Regions from separate parts of the Kitasatospora sp. NPDC059408 genome, predicted to be linked through region 1. Evidence: riboswitches for the same ligand, from Rfam matches in the RefSeq annotation. Region 1 holds a riboswitch; each other region holds the start of a gene.

Region 1 (3,266 bases):
CGCATGGTGCGCTCCTCCCTGTGGGCGGTCCGCACTGACGCCCACGATTTCTGCCGAGGATCGTAGGCAGGTCCTGACCCTCCGCAACAGGGGTTACCCCTCAGGTGACCAGACTCACGCCTGCCCACCGTCCAAGAGCTGTCCAAAACCCGTCCACGCACTGTCCACGGGCCGTTCGCGGGGCGTTGAGGCGCGGTCCGCGGGCCGTTGACGATCCGGTCACTCACCGTAGATGGCGGGGTGCCCCCGACCCACCGGATACGGTCGTCCCATGCCAGTTCAGCCCGACGACGCCCGCCCGCCGCTCTTCACGTGGGAGTTCGCCGCCGACCCGTACCCGGCGTACGCGTGGCTGCGCGAGCACGCCCCGGTGCACCGCACCACGCTGCCGAGCGGGGTGGACGCCTGGCTGGTGACGCGGTACGCGGACGCGCGGCAGGCGCTGGCGGACGGCCGGCTGTCGAAGAACCCGGCGCACCACAGCGAGCAGGCGCACCGCACCGGCCGGGTCGGGATCCCGGGGGAGCGGCAGGCGGACCTGATGACGCACCTGCTGAACATCGACCCGCCGGACCACACCCGGCTGCGCCGCCTGGTGTCGAAGGCGTTCACGCCGCGCCGGGTGGCCGAGTTCGAGCCGCGGGTGCAGCAGCTCACCGACCGCCTGATCGACGGTTTCGCGCAGCGCGGTTCGGCGGACCTCATCCACGAGTTCGCGTTCCCGCTCCCCATCTACGCGATCTGCGACATGCTCGGCGTGCCGGCCGAGGACCAGGACGACTTCCGTGACTGGGCCGGCATGATGATCCGCCACGGGGGCGGCCAACGCGGCGGCGTGGGGCGGGCGGTGAAGCGGATGCGGGCGTACCTGCTGGAGCTGATCCACCGCAAGCGGGCGGACCTCGGGGACGACCTGATCTCGGGCCTGATCCGGGCGAGCGACCACGGCGAGCACCTCACCGAGAACGAGGCCGCCGCGATGGCGTTCATCCTCCTGTTCGCCGGCTTCGAGACGACCGTCAACCTGATCGGCAACGGGACGTACGCGCTGCTGCGCAACCCGGAGCAGCGCCGCCTGCTGCAGGAGTCGGTGGCGCGGGGCGAGACGGCGCTGCTGGAGACCGGGATCGAGGAACTGCTGCGCTACGACGGTCCGGTGGAGCTGGCGACGTGGCGGTTCGCGACCCACCCGCTGACCATCGGCGGGGTGGACATCCCGGTCGGCGACCCGGTGCTCGTGGTGCTGGCGGCGGCGGACCGGGATCCGGCCAGGTTCTCGGACGAGAACACCCTGGACCTGGCCCGGGCGGACAACCCGCACCTGGGTTTCGGGCACGGCATCCACTACTGCATCGGCGCCCCGCTGGCCAGGCTCGAAGGCCGGTCGGCGCTGGCCACGCTGTTGTCCCGGCTGCCCGATATCGCGCTGGCGGAAAGCCCGGAGAACCTGCGGTGGCGCGGTGGCCTGATCATGCGCGGATTGCGCGAACTTCCGGTCGAATTCAGTCCCGAGAGCCGTTCACCGCACGCGCTTCCCGACGCTCCGACACACTGACGGGGCGTCGCGAACCGGTACGGATCGGCCGTATGAACACCCATCAATCCGGACAAACAACCGCCGTTGGTAGGCGATCGACCACGTGCCGTAATTTCTGTGTGATGTCTGCGATATGAGCTTGTGATTGGTCTGAGGATCTGTCTACTCTCCCTGGAGTTCGCAGCTGCGGACCCCGAGTGCGGAACGCCGAGTCCTGCCCGCCGCGCCACGGGAAACCGACCAGAACCCTGGGCAGGGGCGGGGGAACCAGGTTTGTTGCCGTTCCTCCACGGCTTGGGGTGAAGCCGCCCGAGCGGAATCGTTTCCGCAGACGGCGGCCGGGCCACCTCCCGGTCCGAACCCGACAGCTCACCTCGCAGGCGTGCGGAGAGGGACCCCTTCATGCTGTTCGTTGGAACCGGTCGTCACCGCCGTCGCACCCAGACCGAGAAGGCCATCGCCGTCGCCGGAGTGGCCGGCGTCGGACTCGCGATGCCGATCCTCACCGCCACCGGCGCCTCCGCCGCCCCGGCCTCCGCCTGGGACTCCGTCGCCCAGTGCGAGAGCGGCGGCGACTGGGGCATCAACACCGGCAACGGCTTCTACGGCGGCCTGCAGTTCACCTCCAGCACCTGGAAGGCCTTCGGCGGCACCGCGTACGCGGCGCAGGCCAACCAGGCCTCCAAGGGCCAGCAGATCGCGGTGGCCGAGAAGGTCCTGGCCTCGCAGGGTCCGGGCGCCTGGCCGGTCTGCTCGAAGAAGGCCGGCCTGTCGAAGGGCGGCGCCCCCGCCGCCGTCGACACCTCCGACGCCAAGCCCGCCGCGCAGCAGCACTCCCAGCCGGTGCAGCAGCAGCCCGCGGCGAAGCCGGCCCAGCCGAAGCCGGCTCAGAAGCCCGCCCAGCAGCAGTACCAGCAGCACACGCAGCAGGCCCAGCAGCAGCCGCAGGCCCCGGGCTTCTCCGGCAAGGCCGGCTGGGACGCCGACGCGAAGGTGTACTGGTACCAGAACAACGGCACCTGGTACTGGACCAGCCACCAGGGCGTCTACCAGCAGTACGCGGGCCAGGCCCAGCAGCAGGCCGCTCAGCAGCAGTACGCCCAGCAGCAGGTCCAGCAGCAGTACGCCCAGCCGCAGCAGCAGGCCCCGCGCGCCGCCGTCGCCCCGCAGGGCGGCCACGACTACACCGTCCACGCCGGTGACACGCTGTCGAGCATCGCGTCCGCCCAGGGTGTGCACGGCGGCTGGCAGTCGGTCTACGACGGCAACCGCGGCACCGTCGGCGGCGACCCGAACCTGATCCTGCCCGGCCAGGTGCTGCACCTCGGCTGACGCCGGCCGGAACCGGTGCGACACGCCACGGAGGGGGCCGACCCCGGATCGGCCCCCTTCGTCCGCTTCCGCCCCTTTTCCCGGGGAGCCCGGGTGAACTACCGGTAAGTAGCCCGGCCACACGCTGAGACGGGACCGAGGTCGGCGTGGCCCCGGGACCACGTGCGGTTAGGCTCTGGTCGTAACGACTCCGCAATCATCCCGCCGGCCGCACCACTGGTCAGCGGGACCCTGCTTCCGCAAGGAGATGCCTCGTGCCGTCCATCGATGTCGTCGTAGCCCGTGAGATCCTCGACTCGCGTGGCAACCCCACGGTCGAGGTCGAGGTCGGCCTCGACGACGGCAGCACCGGTCGTGCCGCTGTCCCGTCGGGTGCCTCCACCGGCGCCTTCGAGGC
Region 2 (3,266 bases), on a different contig from region 1:
TCCGCGATCCGTCACCCGTCCCCGGCGGGACGGTTCCGGAAGGATCCTCAGACGCGGCCGGCGAAGTCCGGCGCCCAGTTGGCGATGGTCTGCAGGCGGACGCCCGAGCTCGGGTTGGCGGCCTCGACGTACTGGCCGCCGCCGATGTAGATGGCGACGTGGTAGACGCCGGAGTCCTGGCCGTTGTTGGACCAGAACAGCAGGTCGCCCGGCTGCAGGCTGTCCAGCGAGACGTGGGTGCTCGCGGCGGCCTGGTCGTTGGCGACGCGCGGGATGGAGATGCCCGCGGCGCGCAGCGCGGCCTGGGTCAGGCCCGAGCAGTCCCAGCCGCCGTTGCCGGTGCCGCCGTAGACGTACGCCTGGCCGACCTGCGCCTTGGCGAAGCTGACCGCGGCGGCCATCGAGCCGGTGACGGCCGGGGCCGGGGTCTGCGCCTGGGCGGAGGGCTTGGCGGCGGGCTTCGAGGACGGCTTGGCGGCCGGGGTCTGGGCCTCGGCGGCCGGCTGGGCGTTCACGGCGTTCCCGGCGGAGGACTGGCCCGGCTTCTGCGAGCGGTCGAACCAGTTGAAGTCACCGGACTGGCCGGCCGGCGCCTGGGCGGAGTCGCCGAAGGACAGGTGCTGGCCCGGGTAGATGGTGTCCGGACCGTCGGTCAGGGTGCCGCGGTTCAGCTCGTACAGGCGCTGCCAGCCGCCCTTGACGTTGTGCTTGTCGGCGATCGTGGACAGCCAGTCGCCGGCCACGACGGTGTAGTCCGAGGCACCGGCCTGGGTGGTGCCGCCCTGGGTCCAGTCCTGGCGCTTCTGCGCCCAGGTGCCCTTGGCGGAGTCGGCGGCGGCCGGGGCCTGCGCCTGGTCCTGCGCCGGGGCGGCGGGCTTGGCGGCGGGCTTCGAGGACGGCTTGGCAGCGGGTGCGGCCGGGGCGGCCTTCGCGGTGCTCGCGGCGGCGGAGGTGTCGACGGCGGCCGGGGCGCCGCCCGCGGTCAGGCCGGCCTGGACGGAGCACACGGGCCAGGCGCCGGGGCCCTGCGAGGCGAGGACCTTCTCGGCGACGGCGATCTGCTGGTCCTTGGTGGCCTGGTTGGCCTGCGGGGCGTACGAGGTGCCGCCGAAGGCGGCCCAGGTGCTGGAGGTGAACTGCAGGCCGCCGTAGAAGCCGTTGCCGGTGTTGATGCTCCAGTCGCCGCTGCTCTCGCACTGGGCGACCTTGTCCCAGGTGGTGACGGAGGCGGCGGAGGCGGTGCCGGAGGTGAGGCAGGGAATGGTGAGGCCGACGCCGGCGACGCCGAGGGCGGCGATCACGCGGCGGGTGCGGCTGGACAGGCGAGTGCCGTTGGTGGGCAGCATGAAGACGCGGTCCTCTCCCACGCCTGCGAGGTGAGCTGTCGGATTCGGGCCGGAGTTGCCCGGCCGCGCTGTGGCGCGGCTTCACCCCTAGCCCAGGACCGTTCCGTGGATCGGTCCGGGGCGACTTACCTGTGGGTCCCCCGCTCCTGCCGTGGTGCGTTTTCGCGCTTCCAGCGCACCCGACGGCAGGACTCGGCGTTGCGGATGTGCTGGGTCCGTGTGGTCACGAACGGGGAGCACGTTAAGCAGACTTAAGTACGAACTGCAAATACCTGTGATGCGCATCACGGATTATGGAAAGCCGCCAAGAATTTCCTTCTCCAAGATCGAAAATGATCGTTTTCTTGCAATAAACCTGCGGATGTGCACAACTGGCAGGCTCTCAGGAATTGCATGACGGGCGGTCACTCGATCGCAAACAATCACAGAACGGACATCTCGCGCATTCGGCTCTTAATTCCCTTACGCCGCAAGCCGAAAGGGCCCGGAGCGCGGTCGCTCCGGGCCCTTCCGTACGCGTTGTCGGCGGTTACTCGCCGGCGGCCTCCCCGGTCGCCCCGGAGGCCGTCCCACCGGCCGCGTGGGCCGCGCGGGAGCCCTCGGCGGCGGCCTCCGCCGCCTCGGCCTCGGCCTGGGCCTGCGCGGCGGCCAGGGCCTCCGCGGACGGCGCCGGCAGCGCGGCCAGGTACAGCGAGGCGATGAGCTGGCCGACCGTCTGGTAGGCGCCGAGCGGCGCGGCGGACGGGCAGCCGGTCTCCTCGGCGGCCGTGGCGAGCAGCTCGGAGTCCGCCTCCGGGCCGATCACCAGCGGGGCCAGCGCGGGGCGCTGCGAGCCGGTCTCCTTGAGGTGCGCGACGGCGGCGGCGACCGAGCCGGGCACGTCGAGCGCGGCGGGGACGACCGGGACGGCCAGGCGGGCGGCCAGCAGCACGCCGGTGATGCCGGCGGCGGCCGCGGCGTCCTCGCCGCCCACGGTGGTCAGCACGACGCCGTCCGCGGCGGTCGCGATGGCGAACAGGCGGGCGCGGTCGGCGCGGGCCAGCCCGGCCTCGGACAGGCGGACGTGGACGGCCTCGGCCAGCAGCGGGTGCGGGCCCAGCACGTCGGTGACGTGCGCGCCGTACTCGGCGGCGAGCGCGTGGAGTTCGGGCAGGAAGTCGTGCGGGCCGGGCACCAGGGGTACCAGGATCGGTGCCGGGACGCCGGCCTCGGCGGCGGCCGCCAGCAGCTCGCCGATGCTGCGCTCGGTGCCGTCCGCGCCCTCGGTGCCGTCGCCGGGGAGGTAGCCCACCGCGGTCTGGACGCCGTTCTGCTCGCTGCGGACGATCGAGAGCAGCTCCTCGACGACCGAGCGGGACTCGGGCCCGGCGGTCGCGGGCACGGCGAGCACCAGGGCCGGGGAGCCGGACGGGATCTCGGGGCGCTCGGGGCGACGGTGGCGCCCCCGCGCACGGGAGCCTGGAGTGCGAACGGGCAGTGGCGCGCCCGGGATGGCTGCGGTGCTCATGGCGGAGATCGTAGGACATCGGCCCGTCAGGGCTGCAGTCGGCTGCCGTGCCGGTTTCGCGCGAGCGTGGTGTGCGCGGCGCGCGGAGCTCTCGCGTGCGCGGGTCGATGAGCGGTCATTAGGTCATATTCCGGACATACCTGGCCCAACCCCCGCGCGTCCGCCGGTATCTCCTGGAGACGGGTCCGGTGGGGCGTCACGTTGCACCCGTGGCGAGTGAGATGTCTCACAGTCGACGGGCGGTCTGACGGAGGGTCACGAGTGCGCGACTCCCGGCTTTCGAAGATCAACATTTAGCGGGGAGCCGCTCACGGCCGGTTATCGGAAGCGGGCCGGTTCGGTCGGCTATGTCCGTTTACGTACCGTCAGGAGAAGGGTCCGTGAAGAGTTCAGGTCGGCCGGTGAAAGGCCTC
Region 3 (3,266 bases), on a different contig from region 1:
GGCCGTTCTGCTGGCGGGCACGAAGCAGGGTGACGGCGACTACAAGCACGACACCGAGGCGTTCATCGACGCGGTGCAGAGCCCCGGCCCGATGAAGGTCTCGTACAGCATGCTGGAGACCGGCGGCCACAACTTCGAGACGTGGAGCAAGCTGCTGCCGTCCTCGCTGGAGTGGCTGTCCGAGCACCTCAAGGTCCCGAACCAGCCGGGCCAGCCGGCCCCCGCAGCCTGAAGCCGGCCTTCGTAGCCGGACAGCCGGTTCCCGCAGCCGGATGGTCCCCGCGGCCCGACTCGCTGCAGCCGGCCGGTTCCCGCAGTCCGACGGTCGCCGGCCTCGCGGACCGGCCGGCCTCAGGCCACCCGCTCCAGCGTCCCCGTGTGGAGCTCGCCGACCCGGCCGCCCTCGCCCTCGAAGGTCCAGAACGCGCGCACCGTCAGCCGGACCAGGTCCATCACGTGGCTGACGGTGATGCCGCTCTGCTCCGTCCAGCTGACGAAGTACACCTCGGGCGCGACCTCGGCGACGTGGAGCGCCACGTCCTCCCACTGGCCCGCCGACTCGCCGAGGCCCTCCCAGCGCAGCCGCTTGCCGTCGGCCGAGTAGGCGTTGCGGAAGGCCGCGCCGTTGTCGGCCCGGAAGAGGTAGGTGCGGCCGGCGAAGGCGGGCAGGGGCGCGGTCATGGTGCGGCGGTTCCTCGTCTCTGCGGGAGGGGGCGCGGTGCTCTTGTGCACGACGGTGGATGTCGGACCTCCAATTTATCCGATCGGGCGAGCTCGCACGCCACTGCCAGTGAAGACGCACCCCCGTCACCGTCACCACGCAAGGCCCGCCAGGGCACCGCCGGCCAACAGGTGACACCGGCACCGGCACAGGCACCGCGACGGTCGGCGGCACCCGGCTGCTCGGCGGGCGCGACCGCCTCGAACCCGCCGGGGCGCCGGACGCCGGGGTCCGGATCGGCGCCCGGCTCGCCCGAACATCAACGGCCCGCCGGGATGCCGGCCAACTGATCCACTGCGCACCGTAGTTGATCGACACAACTGTGAGCTGCGCGACAACCGGTCGAGACGAGTTGTCCGTTCACGGACCGACTGCCTAGCCTGCAACGGCGTCCGCCCTCGCGGACCCCGCCGCCGGGACGCCGAGTCCCGTCCACCCGACGGCGGGCAACCGAGCACCACAGCGGACGGGAGCGGGGGAACCAAGGTCAGCGCCACGACCCGGCACGCCCTCGCGCGTGCCGGCCGCGGCTTGGGGTGAAGCCGTTCCCACAGGCGGCCGGGCGACCTCTCAGTCCGAACCCGACAGCTCACCTCGCAGGCGTCGCAGAGGACACCCCATGCACAAGCCTGCCCGGCGCCCCGCGCCCCGCCATGCCCGCCCGTCCCACCGCGGCCGCACCGCCGCCCTCGCCGCCACCGGCGCGCTCGCCATCACCGGCGCCGGCCTGTTCGGCCTCCAGTCCGCGCCCGGAGCCCAGGCCGCCACCGGTCCGACCGTCACCCAGGACCGGCTCGCCCCGGCCACGATGGTCGCCGGCCGGGCCGCCACGGCGACCCTCACCGTCCACTCCTCGTCCTGCTTCACCGCCAAGACCGTCGGCGTCGGCGTGCGCGACGCGGCCGGCAACAACCTCGACTTCCCCGGCAACGCCAGCAATGTGCCGATCTGCCCGTGGAGCTACACCTTCACCAGTGGCGCGCGCGCCCTGCCGGCCGGCACCTACACCCAGTTCGGGTTCTGGCAGGACTTCGGTGGCGCCTGGCACAACCTGCCGTCGCAGCAGCTCGTCGTCTCCGGCACCCCGACCCCGACCACCACCCCGTCGGCCACCCCCACCCCCACCCCCACGCCCACCCAGGCACCCACCCAGACGCCCACGCAGACCCCGAGCGCCACCGCCACCCCGAGCACCCCGGCGCCGTCCTCCCCGATCGCCGGCAAGTCGCTGACCTGGTCCGACGAGTTCAACGGCCCGATCAACTGGGGCCAGCGCTGGGTCGGCGACAAGAGCACCGCGTACAAGTACGGCAACCACAACCCGGACGACAACAAGCTCGACTGGCTGGACCCGAACAACGTCAGCGTGGCCAACGGCGTCGCCACCTTCACCGCCACCCCCGGCAGCAACACGCTGGAGAACGGCAAGCAGTCCTGGAACACCGGCTTCCTCACCACCGAGGGCTCCAGCGAGGGCTTCCAGGTCAAGACCGGCGACTACGCCGAGACCCGGGTCAAGCTGCCGGCCGGCTCCGGCGCCTGGCCGGCCCTGTGGACCTGGAAGAACGGCAACGGGGAGGTCGACTCCTTCGAGTACCACCCCGACAACCCGAACCTCCTGGAGCTGACCAACCACGTCAACCCGGGCAACTTCGACTACTACACCAACGCGAGCGCCGTCGCGAAGGACCAGTGGGTGACCATCGGCACCTACTACGGCGCCACCTCGGTGGACTGGTACGTCAACGGCGTGAAGGTGTTCTCGGACGGCAAGGGCGTCGGCGCGAACTTCTCGGCGTACCTGATCCTCAACCTGTCGGTGTGCGCGGGGCAGTACCACCCCGCGCCGCAGGGGACCGCCCCGATCACCTTCGCCGCCGACTACGTCCGCGTCTACCGGTAACCGCACCGGCACACGGTAGCCATCAGCCGGCAGCCGTCTCGACGACCCTGATGTCGAACGGCTGCCGGTTGTTGCGCGGGTGCCGGTCGTCCGGGCTGATCACCGTGACCTTCCCACCGGTCAGCAGGCCCGTATGCGCCATGGGGGAGATCCGCACCGTGACGAGCGCGGTCGCGCTGCGTCCCTCGGGCAGGCCGGGGCCGAAGGTGCAGCGCACCTCGCGGCCCAGGAACGCCTCGCAGTTCTCGGGGAAGTACGGGCCCACCGCCGTCACCTCCTCCGGCAGGGTGACGATCACGGTGAAGGGCGAGGCGGTGGTGTCCGGGCCGAGGTTGGCGACGAAGGCGTGCACGGTCGTGGTGCCGCCGGGCGGTGCGGGGCTGGGGTCGAGCCGGACGACCTCCAGGTCGGAGTCGGACAGCGCCGCGGCCCGGCTCGCCGGCGCGAGCTGCACGGCCGGACGGGGGTCGGGCCGCTGCCCGGCCCACGACGGGACGGCGGTCAGCGTCGCCACCGCACAGCCTGCCGCCACGGCCACCGTCAGCCACGTCCCGCTCCGTGCCGCGTTCCCAGCCCTGCCGCGAAGCCTCTTGCGCCTGCGCTCCATCGCCGTTCACCGTGCCCTCGTGCTCCGGCGGCCCG

Evidence for each region. A riboswitch is a leader RNA that binds a small molecule or an ion and turns the genes downstream of it on or off. The one in region 1 is predicted to bind cyclic di-AMP.
Region 2: linked by a shared signal. The riboswitch ahead of ACFXDE_RS00080 (transglycosylase family protein) and the one ahead of ACFXDE_RS42375 (transglycosylase family protein) in region 1 are both predicted to bind cyclic di-AMP.
Region 3: linked by a shared signal. The riboswitch ahead of ACFXDE_RS00995 (hypothetical protein) and the one ahead of ACFXDE_RS42375 (transglycosylase family protein) in region 1 are both predicted to bind cyclic di-AMP.

What each region holds. Positions count from the first base shown of each region.
Region 1 is NZ_JBHYWI010000140.1:2,394-5,659, forward strand. Features, by position in the region: gene ACFXDE_RS42365 (SDR family NAD(P)-dependent oxidoreductase) at 1-5, opposite strand, end outside; gene ACFXDE_RS42370 (cytochrome P450) at 272-1,555, shown strand; cyclic di-AMP (ydaO/yuaA leader) riboswitch at 1,766-1,934, shown strand; gene ACFXDE_RS42375 (transglycosylase family protein) at 1,940-2,869, shown strand; gene eno (phosphopyruvate hydratase) at 3,124-3,266, shown strand, end outside.
Region 2 is NZ_JBHYWI010000001.1:14,705-17,970, reverse strand. Features, by position in the region: gene ACFXDE_RS00080 (transglycosylase family protein) at 48-1,367, opposite strand; cyclic di-AMP (ydaO/yuaA leader) riboswitch at 1,354-1,513, opposite strand; gene ACFXDE_RS00075 (hypothetical protein) at 1,876-2,853, opposite strand.
Region 3 is NZ_JBHYWI010000001.1:238,953-242,218, reverse strand. Features, by position in the region: gene ACFXDE_RS01005 (alpha/beta hydrolase) at 1-232, shown strand, start outside; gene ACFXDE_RS01000 (MoaF N-terminal domain-containing protein) at 352-681, opposite strand; cyclic di-AMP (ydaO/yuaA leader) riboswitch at 1,167-1,339, shown strand; gene ACFXDE_RS00995 (hypothetical protein) at 1,341-2,624, shown strand; gene ACFXDE_RS00990 (hypothetical protein) at 2,647-3,138, opposite strand.